Regions from separate parts of the Bradyrhizobium sp. I71 genome, predicted to be linked through region 1. Evidence: riboswitches for the same ligand, from Rfam matches in the RefSeq annotation. Region 1 holds a riboswitch; the other holds the start of a gene.
What was found. Region 1 has a riboswitch for cobalamin ahead of FJV43_RS30050 (DUF1636 domain-containing protein). Riboswitches for the same ligand answer to the same signal wherever they lie in the genome.
Positions count from the first base shown of each region.

Region 1 (5,342 bases):
CAATCCGCGACGCCGGGGGCCTTCAGGGAGGTGACGAATACGCCATACGCATCAAAGCCGCGCTCGCGCAGCGCCGCAATCAGGGCATCGACCGGTCCCGTGTCCGCAGCTGTGAGATAGGAGCGATAGAACGTCACCAGCGCGCGCGGCTTCTCCTCGGCACCCGCCGGCGCCGCAATGACGCCACGCGCGGGATCGTAAAAGCCCATCTCGGGCACGGTCATCTCGCCGACGACCGGTCCCGCGTAGAGCCCCGAGGCCAGCGCGAGCTGCGCGATCGCCGCCTGCGCCGCGACCGGACCGCCGGTGTCGCAGAGCACCTTGAGCCGCCGCAGCGTCGAGACCGGCAAGGTCGAGTACGAATCGAGCCTCGTGTCGTCGCGGCCATCGGCCGGCAGCACGGCGAGCACGACGTTGCGATCTTTCGCCACTTGCTGGAGAGCCGCGAGCCCGTAGGGCCAGTAGGACTCGCCGCCGATCAGCCGCACGAGGATGCCGCGCGCCTGCGACAGCGTGCGCTCGATATACGTGTCGACCGACAGCGGATGTCGGAGCTCGGCGAGATTGGCGAGCCGCAGCGACGGCAGGCTGCTCCGGCCGCGCCGCCAGCCGGCCGCAAACGCCGCAAGATCGGAATCCGAATACGAGAGCACCACGAGATCGGCCGGGTCCTGGCCGATGTCTCTTGGCGTCGAGGTCTCCTCGAGACCACGGCTCTCGCGGAAAACGACGTGCATCAGATACCAAGTCCTGACCTGATCGCGGCCTCGTCGATATCGCCATGCTCGCCGATCACGACGAGCTTCGACTGCCTGATACCCGCGCCCCAGGGCCTGTCGAACTGGTGGCGCACGCGCTCGCCGACGGCCTGCAGCAAGAGGCGCATTGGCTTGCCCGCGACCGCGATGTAGCCCTTGGCACGCAGCACGTTCTGCTCGCGCGCCAGACGCTGGACCGAGGCGACCAGCGCATCGATATCCGCGACCTCCGGAAGATCGATCACGACGGAGGCGAAATCGTCGTGCTCGTGCTCCTCCTCGCCGTCATGATGCGACGGGCGCGCGGCGAGATCGTTCTCGGCGGCAGCGCCAAGGCCGAGGATGACGCGCGCATCGATCGCACCGTCGGTGACGGAAAGCATCGGCACGCGGCGCGGCATCTCGGCGGCGATCGCCGCCCTGGCGGCTTCGATTCCGGCCGCGCCGGCGAGATCCGCCTTGGTCAGCAGCACGATGTCCGCGCAGGCGATCTGGTCCTCGAACACTTCCGACAGCGGCGTCTCGTGGTCGAGATTTTCGTCCGCGGCGCGCTGCGCTTCGACGGCAATCGGGTCCGGCGCGAAGCGGCCCGCCGCGACGGCCTCGGCATCGGCCAGCGCGATCACGCCGTCCACGGTGATGCGCGAGCGGATCTGCGGCCAGTCGAACGCTTTGAGCAGCGGCTTCGGCAGCGCCAGGCCCGAGGTCTCGATCAGGATGTGATCGGGCCGCACCGGGCGCGCCAGCAATTTCTCCATCGTCGGAATGAAATCGTCGGCGACGGTGCAGCAGATGCAGCCGTTGGCGAGCTCGATGATATTCTCCTCCGGACAGTTCGCATCGGCGCACGACTTCAATATCTCGCCGTCGACGCCCTCGCTGCCGAACTCGTTGACGAGCACTGCGAGCTTCTTGCCGTTCGCATTGGCGAGCAGATGCTGGATCAGCGTGGTCTTGCCGGACCCGAGAAAACCGGTGACCACCGTCACTGGAACTTTTGCGAGCGAATTCATTCGGCGGCCTCCGGCACGACGGCAATGGGGGGAATGCGGGCAAGCGACTGCTTGCGGAAGATTTCCGGCCTGCTGCGCCAGGGCACGAGGCCGTCGGGCGCAGCCGCATAGGCCGCCGCGCCTGCGACCACGTCCTGCGCATTCGTCTCCGACAGGCGGCCATAGACATAGGACCAGCGGCCGGGCGCGCTGAGCGCGACCGAGCAGCCCTGGCTGCAGGCCGACAGGCATTCGACGGGAACCACATTGACGCCCTCGGGGACGCCGGCGTCGAGGATCGCGCCATGCAGGCGCTTGCCGGGCGTCGTCTCGCCCTCGCCAAGCGTCTGGCCGGCGCGGCAGGTGATGCAGACGTGAAGTGTGACGGTCATCGCCTCTTCCAGGATAAACAGCGGGAGGCGAGAGGCACACGGACCCTGACTCGAGAGGCCGTTTCCCCGTCGCGGAACACCCCGTCCGCCGGTCCAAAACTCGTCGCGCTGGCAGGTCTCCCGGCTTGCGGAGCAGGGCTTTGCCCTTCGATCCCCGCCTTCCCGATTCCCGCGGGAATCAGTGGCTTCGGGCATCTCTCCGGTCACGGTCGCGGGGGCGGCTGCATTTTGGACCCAAATCTTGCCGATTCGGACCCTATCGCATTCCCTCTTCGCCTGTCATAGGACAGGAACCAACGCCGGGCCACCATTTGCCCGTGGCTGCCACTTGTCAAGCCGAAGGACTGGACCGATGACGCCTGAACCGGACACCCGAACGGGCGAGGAAACCGACGCCCGGCACGCCCAGAAGATGGCGAAGAAGAAGGCCGCCCGCGACAAGATCATGGCGACCAAGAGCGGCGAAAAGGGCCTGATCATCGTCCACACCGGCAGCGGCAAGGGCAAATCCTCCTCGGCGTTCGGCATGATCGTCCGCTGCGTCGCCCATGGCTTCCCCTGCGCGGTGGTGCAATTCATCAAGGGCGCCTGGGACACCGGCGAGCGGCGCCTGCTCACCGGCCATTTCGGCGATCTCTGCCAGTTCCACGCCATGGGCGAAGGCTTCACCTGGGAGACGCAGGACCGCGCCCGCGACATCGCCGCCGCGCGCGCCGGCTGGGAGAAGGCCAAGGAGCTGATCCTCGATGAGAGCTTGCGCATGGTCGTGCTCGACGAGATCAACATCGCGCTGCGCTACGATTATCTCGACATCACCGAAGTGGTCGAATTCCTTTCGACGCAAAAGCCGCCGATGACGCATGTCGTGCTCACCGGCCGCAACGCCAAGGACGAGCTGATCGAGATCGCCGATCTCGTCACCGAGATGACGCTGGTGAAGCACCCGTTCCGCTCCGGCATCAAGGCGCAAGCCGGCGTCGAGTTCTGAGTCTCTTCGGCAATGACGCGCGCATTGATGATCCAGGGAGCCGGTTCGGACGTGGGCAAGTCGCTCATCGTCGCCGGCCTTGCGCGTGCCTTCACGCGGCGGGACTTGCGCGTGCTGCCCTTCAAGCCGCAGAACATGTCGAACAACGCGGCCGTCACCGTCGACGGTGGCGAGATCGGCCGCGCCCAGGCGCTCCAGGCGCTCGCCGCCGGCGTCGAGCCGCATACCGACATGAACCCGGTGCTGCTGAAGCCCGAGACCGATGTCGGCGCGCAGGTCATCGTTCACGGCAAGCGCATCGCCACGGCGCGTGCGCGCGACTACGCCGCGATGAAGCCATCATTGATGGGCGCGGTGCTGGAGAGCTTCGAGCGGCTGAAGGCGCGCGCCGATCTCGTGCTGGTGGAAGGTGCCGGCAGCCCGGCCGAGGTGAACCTGCGCAAGGCCGACATCGCCAATATGGGCTTTGCGCGCAAGGCGGACGTGCCGGTCGTGCTGGTCGGCGACATCGACCGCGGCGGCGTGATCGCGCAGCTCGTCGGCATCAAGACGGTGATCGACGCCGACGATGCCGCGATGATCCGTGGATTTGTCATCAACAAGTTCCGCGGCGATCCCACGCTGTTCGACGACGGCTACAGACTGATCGAAGACAAGACGTCCTGGCGCGGCTTCGGCGTGCTGCCCTGGTTCGCGCGTGCCGGCGAGCTGCCGGCCGAGGATGCGCTGGGCCTGAGCGACGCGCGAAAGCCGGGCCGATGCAAGATCGCCTGCCTCGCTCTGTCGCGGATTGCCAATTTCGACGATCTCGATCCGCTCAAGCTCGAGCCGGGCGTCGATCTCCTCATGGTGCGTCCGGGCGACGCCATTCCCGGCGATGTCAGGCTCGTCATCATCCCGGGCTCGAAATCCACGCGAGGCGATCTCGCCTTCCTGCGCGCGCAGGGCTGGGACATCGATCTTCTCGCGCACCACCGCAGGGGCGGCCATGTGCTCGGCCTCTGCGGCGGCTATCAGATGCTCGGGCACAGCGTCGCCGATCCTGATGGCATCGAGGGCCCCGCGGGCGAGACTCCGGGCCTCGGACTTCTGGACGTGAACACGGTGATGAGCCCACAGAAGACGCTGACGCGGGTTGCGGCCGTGCATGCCGCCACGGGGCAGCCGATCGAAGCCTACGAAATCCATATCGGCCGCACCGACGGCCCCGATCGCGCCCGCCCGTTCGCACAACTGAATGGCGAGCCGGAAGGCGCGATCTCGCAGGATGGACGCGTGCAAGGCAGCTATCTGCACGGCCTGTTCACGTCGGACGATTTCCGCAAGGCGTTCCTGGCCAGGCTCGACATTCCCGCAGGCGACGAGCCTTATCGCGCCAGGGTCGAAAGTGCGCTCGACGCCCTCGCCGACCACATCGAAACCCACCTCGACGTCGATGGCCTGCTCGCGCTAGCGCGCTAGAACCTCGCCGAGCCGCGCCCATTCGGCTTCGCTGCCGGGAAGCCCGAGGCGCAGCCATGTCGGCTTCTGCGCAAAGACGCGCGACCAGATTTGGCGACGCGCGAGCTTCTCCTGCGCGGCACGCGCGTCAGGCGTTTCGTACGAGCGAAACAGCGGCGTGCCGCCAACAAGCCGCCAGCCTCGCGCTCGCGCCATGTCGTCGAGGCGGCCGCAGTCGCGCGCAAGCCGCGCCGACGTGGCCTCGGCCCAGGCCTGGTCGTGCAAGGCGCGACAGCCGATCGCAATCGCCGCCCCCGAGACCGGCCATGGACCCGACATCGCCGCGAGTCTGGCGATGTCGGCGGCATTGCCGATCACAAAGCCGAGGCGCAGGCCGGCAAGGCCATAGAACTTTCCGAAGGAGCGCAATATCAAAAGTCCCGGCCGATCCGCTTCGGGAGCGAGCGACAATTGCGGCACGGCATCCGCAAAGCTCTCGTCGATCACGAGACGGCCGACGCGCGGCAGCATTGCCAGCAGATCCCTGGGCATATGATGCCGGCCGTCGGGATTGTTGGGATTGACGACGACGGCGAGGTCCGCGCCCGCCAGCGCGTCGAGGTTCTCAACCTCCTGGACGTCCCAGCCTGCAGCCGACAGGACCCCAGCATATTCATTGTAGGTCGGGCCGAGGATGCGGGCGCGACCGGGCGGTGCCAGTTGCGGCAGCAATTGAATGGCGGCCTGCGCGCCACCCATCGCAACGACCGGT
Region 1 is NZ_CP059398.1:6,283,147-6,288,488, reverse strand. It holds gene cobN (cobaltochelatase subunit CobN) at 1-737, opposite strand, end outside; gene cobW (cobalamin biosynthesis protein CobW) at 737-1,771, opposite strand; gene FJV43_RS30050 (DUF1636 domain-containing protein) at 1,768-2,142, opposite strand; cobalamin riboswitch at 2,235-2,455, opposite strand; gene cobO (cob(I)yrinic acid a,c-diamide adenosyltransferase) at 2,495-3,130, shown strand; gene FJV43_RS30040 (cobyric acid synthase) at 3,143-4,591, shown strand; gene cobD (threonine-phosphate decarboxylase CobD) at 4,580-5,342, opposite strand, start outside.

Region 2 (5,342 bases), 1.5 Mb from region 1:
CGGACGCAGCGGCAGCATCGCGGCCGCGACCACGGCGAAGGCCGCAAACGGCGTCGCACAGGCGAACGCAAAACTTGCGAGCGCGCACGACACCGTCAGCAGCGCGAAGCCGAACATCGGCGCGACACGCGGCGCCACCGGATGGAGGCGGAAACCGTCGCCGCCGGACGGCAGGATATTGAGAGCCATAAGTGATCTCCTTCTCTTCGAGTTCTAGTCCATTTGGGGGCCCGTGACAGCCCCATTGAAATCAAAACGTGGCGCCGGCCTTCAGCAGATAGGTGCGACCGGGCAGCGGATAGGCGCTGAAGCGACCGTCCGTGAAGGTGCTTGCGACGGCGTAGTCGTAGTAGAGCGCATTCAGCACATTGTTGATGCTGAGCGACCAGAAGTAGCGCTCATATTGGCCGCTGAGCTTCAGGTCGATCGTGCCGTTGGCGGGAATCGGCTTCTGGGTTCCGGCCTGGTCGTTGTCCATGCGACGCTCGCTCCAGAAGCGCGCGGTGGCGTCCAGCACCAGATAGTTCTGCCAGATGTTCCAGGTGAGGCCCGCACTCGCGGCGTAGCGCGACACCAGCGGCACGTCGTTGCCCGCCCAGACGCCTTCGCGGAAGACGGCCCGTGTATAGGCCATGCCGGAGCGCACCAGCAGGGCGTCGTTGATGCGATAGGAGACGCTGGTCTCCGAGCCGTAGCGGCGGGTCGGATCCAGATTGGTGTTGTAGAACAGGATCGGATTGAAATGGATCTCGTTGGCGAGGTCCATCAGATAGAGGCTGCTCTGCATCTGCAGTCCGCCTCCTCTGATGCGCAGCCCACCCTCGATGTCCTGCGAGGTCTGGGTCTTGAGCTGGAACGTCTGCGGGAGCGGATTGAAGAACGGGTCGAATGAAGGGCCCGACGACACCCGCTCGTCGACATCAGGCGTGCGGAAGGCGCGCGCAACCCGGCCGAACAGCGCGACGGTGTCATTGAGGCGATGCTCCGCACCGAGGTGCAGCGCATATTGCGTCTCGTCGCTCCCGAGCGGGAGCGCGCCGATGTCGGCGTTGAACGGAGCCGCCGGGTCGAAATTGTCACGCGCCGAGAGATTGGTGTTCTGCACCCGGGCGCCGTAGGAGATATCGGTCGCTGGCGCGACGCCGAGCGTGTGCTGGACATAGCCCGCAACCGTCCGCTGCCTGAGATCGTAATTGTGCCAGGGAGCGAGACCCTGGCCGGCGCCGCGGTTCTGCTGAAAGCTCGCATCGTAGTAGTCGACGCCGGTCAGCAGCTGCGACGGCATTCCGAGCAGAAGGCTCTTCACGCTGAGCCGCGGCGTGATCGACCATGTCGCAAGGTCAGCATCGACATAGGTCGACGTGAAGAAAGCCGGGACCGGCGCCGGGCTCGAGAAGAACGCACTCTGCTGCTTCTTGTCGCGCACGCCGCCGTCGACGATGAGATCGACGCCGTTGACAAGGGTTTTCGTGAAGCCCGCGGTCGCGCCAAAACCCTGCTGATTGGCGTAGTTGAAGGGCGTGCTGGTCCCTCGCCGGCTGGTCGCGAGCTCGTCGACGCCGATGGAGGGATCGACGGTACGGCCGCCCGGCAGTCGCAGCTCCTGATTGTCAGCGGTGACGGTCAGGAAGGCGGTCAGGCCCGGCGTCGTGTAGTTCAGATTGCCGACGCCATTCTCCTGGGAGTAGCGATTGTTGTCGCGATAGCCGTCGGTCCTGACGGCATTGCCGTAGAACGAGGTCGACCACGGACCGGAATTGATCGCGGCCGAGACGTTGCCGAGCCTGGTATTGAACGAGCCGAAACCGGCCTCGATGCGCGCGGTCACGGGCGGGCCGCCGACGCCGTTCTTGGTGACGATGTTGATGACGCCGCCGACCGCATTGTCGCCATACAGCACCGCACCGGAATTGCCGCGCGTGATCTCGATGCGCTCGATGGCATTGAGCGGGATGGTGGAGAGGTCCACCTGCGCCATATCGATGTCGTTCAGCCGCCGTCCGTTGACCAGCACCAGCGTGTTGGCCGTGGCGAAGGCACCGAAGCCGCGGAGGTCGACACTGGTCTTGGCACCGATCTGGCCGCCATAGAACGTCGTGATCTGGGCGCCCGGCACTTGCGTCGCGATGATCTCGGCCAGCGTCTGCGACGGCGCATGAGCGATGTCCGCAGCCGTAATGACGGTCGTAGCCGCGCCGACGATACCGCCATTGCCGGCGGCGGCCTCGTTGCCCGAGCCGGACGAGCCGGTCCCACTCCGCGCCCCGTCCGGCGCCGCTCGGCGCCGCCCCGCCTCGCCATCGCCGATCGCCCTGGCACGCGTACGGTTCTGATCGTCGGATCTGGTCACTTCGACCGGCGGCAGCTGCTCGGCGACGGACTGCTGGGCGTGGGCGATGGAGAGATCGAGCGAATACAGCGAAACAGCCGCAACGATGCCGGCGCGGCAGCGCCTGGCGGCAGTGACAATACGGGACACAATTATAACCTCGGCATGACGTCAGTGGCACGTCACAGCGAACGAGGCCTTACGGCGGAGCGATCGATGGCTCCGGCAAAGCTAATGTCTGTACTCCCCGACCGACATCTTCGCGTGTGACCACGGCTGACGGCAGGTCTCCTGGCTCGCGGGTCGTTACCTCTGCGTCGCCTTCCCAGGACCGAGATTCCCAGTGGCATAGGACGAGAGATTCACCGCTTACAGTTGCGGGGGCAGCCATGGCATTGAGAAGATCCCGACCATGGGACATCTCGCACCACGTTCCCTTTTGATCTCCATGAGGAGAACCGTCAGCGGCCAATCTACGGGGCGTCCAGGCCGGGAGTCAATCGACCGCTGGCATCTTGGCGCAGACGCGATCGGCCGGCTCCACAACGAATCGAGCAATGCCCTGCGCCGCCTACGTTCGCCCCCGCGGGCGCTGGGCCTGAGCCCAGGCGACAGCGACATCCCGCGGCGGAGCGTCGAGGCGCTTGATCGGCGTCAGTTCGCCGGACGCCGAGACGATCGCGGTCTCTTCGCGCCGGCAGCGCGTGCAGACGAAACGGACCTCATGCGGGGATGCCGACCAGCTTGAACGTTTCACGTTGGCGGCCATCGGCCAGGCATCGCAATGCGAGCACGATACCAGGAACCGGCCAGGATCGAGCATACCCATTCCATTGGACTCCGCGTCCTGCCCACTGCTTCCAATGACTATCCTATGTGAATCGTTCCGGTGCCTCGGCACCGTCAACGCCACGTTCGCTGGACGCCTGCGCGCTGCTCGCCGTTCCCACGAGACCTCCGGCGTTGTCGATTTCAAGGCTTGCGAATTTCATCCGATGTCCCCCTGCTCCGACCAACCCTATCAGGTCGAGACGGCGAGGACGATGGGGAGCCGCGCCTCGCAAGGCAGAAGGTAATCCGTTCAGCGAGCCCCCTTGAGGGTGCAGGATGTCGTGCAGGTGACCGTGGTGCCGCGATCGCACGATCTGCAGGCGTTGACGCACTGGTTCATGTCGCGTGGATTGTAGCTGCTGTAGTTTCGTATCGGACAGCTCGGCGTCGTCGAGCCGGTGATGTCCCGCTCCTGGTCGCAGGCCGCCGTCATGAGCGCGAATATGATCACGGCAACGAGGCGCATGGGACTTGCCCTGTCAGGCACAGCACGATGACACTCGCGAGGTGCGCTGCATTGCAACGAACCCCGGCCTTCCCACCACGAGCCACCGCCGATCGGCGATGCCCGCGTGCTGCGAGAATGCGCGCTAAATGTTAAGAACGGATTTCAGCCGGCCTCAGGCCGCAGCCGTGGTCGCGATCGCCTGCCGAATATCCACCGCCAGCTGGCGATACTGTTCCCCGAGCCTCAGATAGAACTCGCGCTTGGTGCTGTCGGTGGCGAGCTTGGCGATCAGTTCGCATTCGGCGGTGAGCGTCTCGAACCGTTCCAACCTGTCCTGAAGTTCTGTCATCGGCGTGTCCCCGTCAAACGCCACAAGGACAGCTAACCTAAATCCGGGAAATAGGTCACGGCGAACATCGTTATGGGGTAGCATCAATTATTCCGCGGCAGCCTATTTCTGCTCGAGTCGCCAGGCGCCGTCCCAAGCGGCATCCGGCGGATTGGCCGCGAACTGCGCGATGCGGCCGAGCATCGTGCGCGAGGGACCGTCGCCGGGGACCGCCTCGAGCGCCGCGTTGAAGGCAGCACGTGCGTCGTCGAAGCGCCGGGCACGATACGCGGCGAGACCATCGACGTAGTGCGTGCGCAGGCTGACTTGCGCATCGGTGAGTGCGCCCGGTCGCGCCATCACCTCGAAGATCGCCTGCGGCGCGCTTTGGCCCGCGACCGCAAGACGGTCGATCTCGCGCAATTCGAGGCGAGATCCAATCGCGTCCGCAGTCGCCTGCGAGACCAGGATGCGGGTGCCGTAGACCTTGTTGACGGCCTCCAGCCGCGAGGCGAGATTCACGGCGTCGCCCATCACGGTAAAGCTCATCATCAGCTCGGAGCCGATGCTGCCGGTCAGGACCTCGCCGGTGGCGATGCCGATCCGCAGATCGCACGGCGCGGGCATGGCGCGGATACCGAGCAGATCGGGCAGCTGCTTCTGCAGCGCGGGCACCTGGTCGGCCATCTCGATGGCGGCAAGGCCGGCGAGCAGGGCCTGCGCGTCCTCTTCGACGAAGGGCGGTCCCCAATAGGACATGATGGCGTCGCCGATGTATTTGTCGATGACGCCGCGATTGCTCCTGATGGGGCCGGACATCAAGGTGAAATAGTGGTTCATCACCTTGACGAGGCCACGCGGGGTCATGCCCTCGCTCATGGAGGTGAAGCCGCTCATGTCGCAGAACATGATGGTCATGACCCGGCGCTCGCCGTCGATGGCGACCTCCGGCCGCTCGATCAGTCCCTGCACCACCTTGGGGTCGATGTAGCGGCCAAAGGTCTCCCGGATGCGCTCGTTGTGCCGCAACTGCTCGATCATGCGATTGAAGGCCGCGGCGAGTTCGCCGATCTCGTCCTGCGTCGAGACGGCGATGGGCTTGTCGAACCGGCCCGCCTCGACCTCGCGGGCGCCGGCCAGCAGCAGCCGTACCGGACGCGTGATGCCGCTGGACACCAGCAGCGCAAAGGCAAATCCGACGATTGCCGCGAGCAATGTCACGACACCCGAAACGATGATCGTCTGATGCTGGCGGCTGATCACCTGCGACGTCGAGAAGAAGACCTGCGCCAGCATATCGCCGCGGATCGTATCGATCTTCCGGTTGAACTGGTCGCGCAGCACGTCGATGTGTTCCAGCGTGCCGCGCGCCTCGGTCATCTGTCTGGCGTCGACCTGCTTGAGGA
Region 2 is NZ_CP059398.1:7,773,372-7,778,713, forward strand. It holds gene FJV43_RS36865 (hypothetical protein) at 1-189, opposite strand, end outside; gene FJV43_RS36870 (TonB-dependent receptor) at 251-2,479, opposite strand; cobalamin riboswitch at 2,593-2,807, opposite strand; gene FJV43_RS36875 (hypothetical protein) at 2,901-3,158, opposite strand; gene FJV43_RS36880 (hypothetical protein) at 3,411-3,626, opposite strand; gene FJV43_RS36885 (hypothetical protein) at 3,781-3,957, opposite strand; gene FJV43_RS36890 (adenylate/guanylate cyclase domain-containing protein) at 4,060-5,342, opposite strand, start outside.
Region 2: another riboswitch for cobalamin. It lies ahead of FJV43_RS36870 (TonB-dependent receptor); the one in region 1 lies ahead of FJV43_RS30050 (DUF1636 domain-containing protein).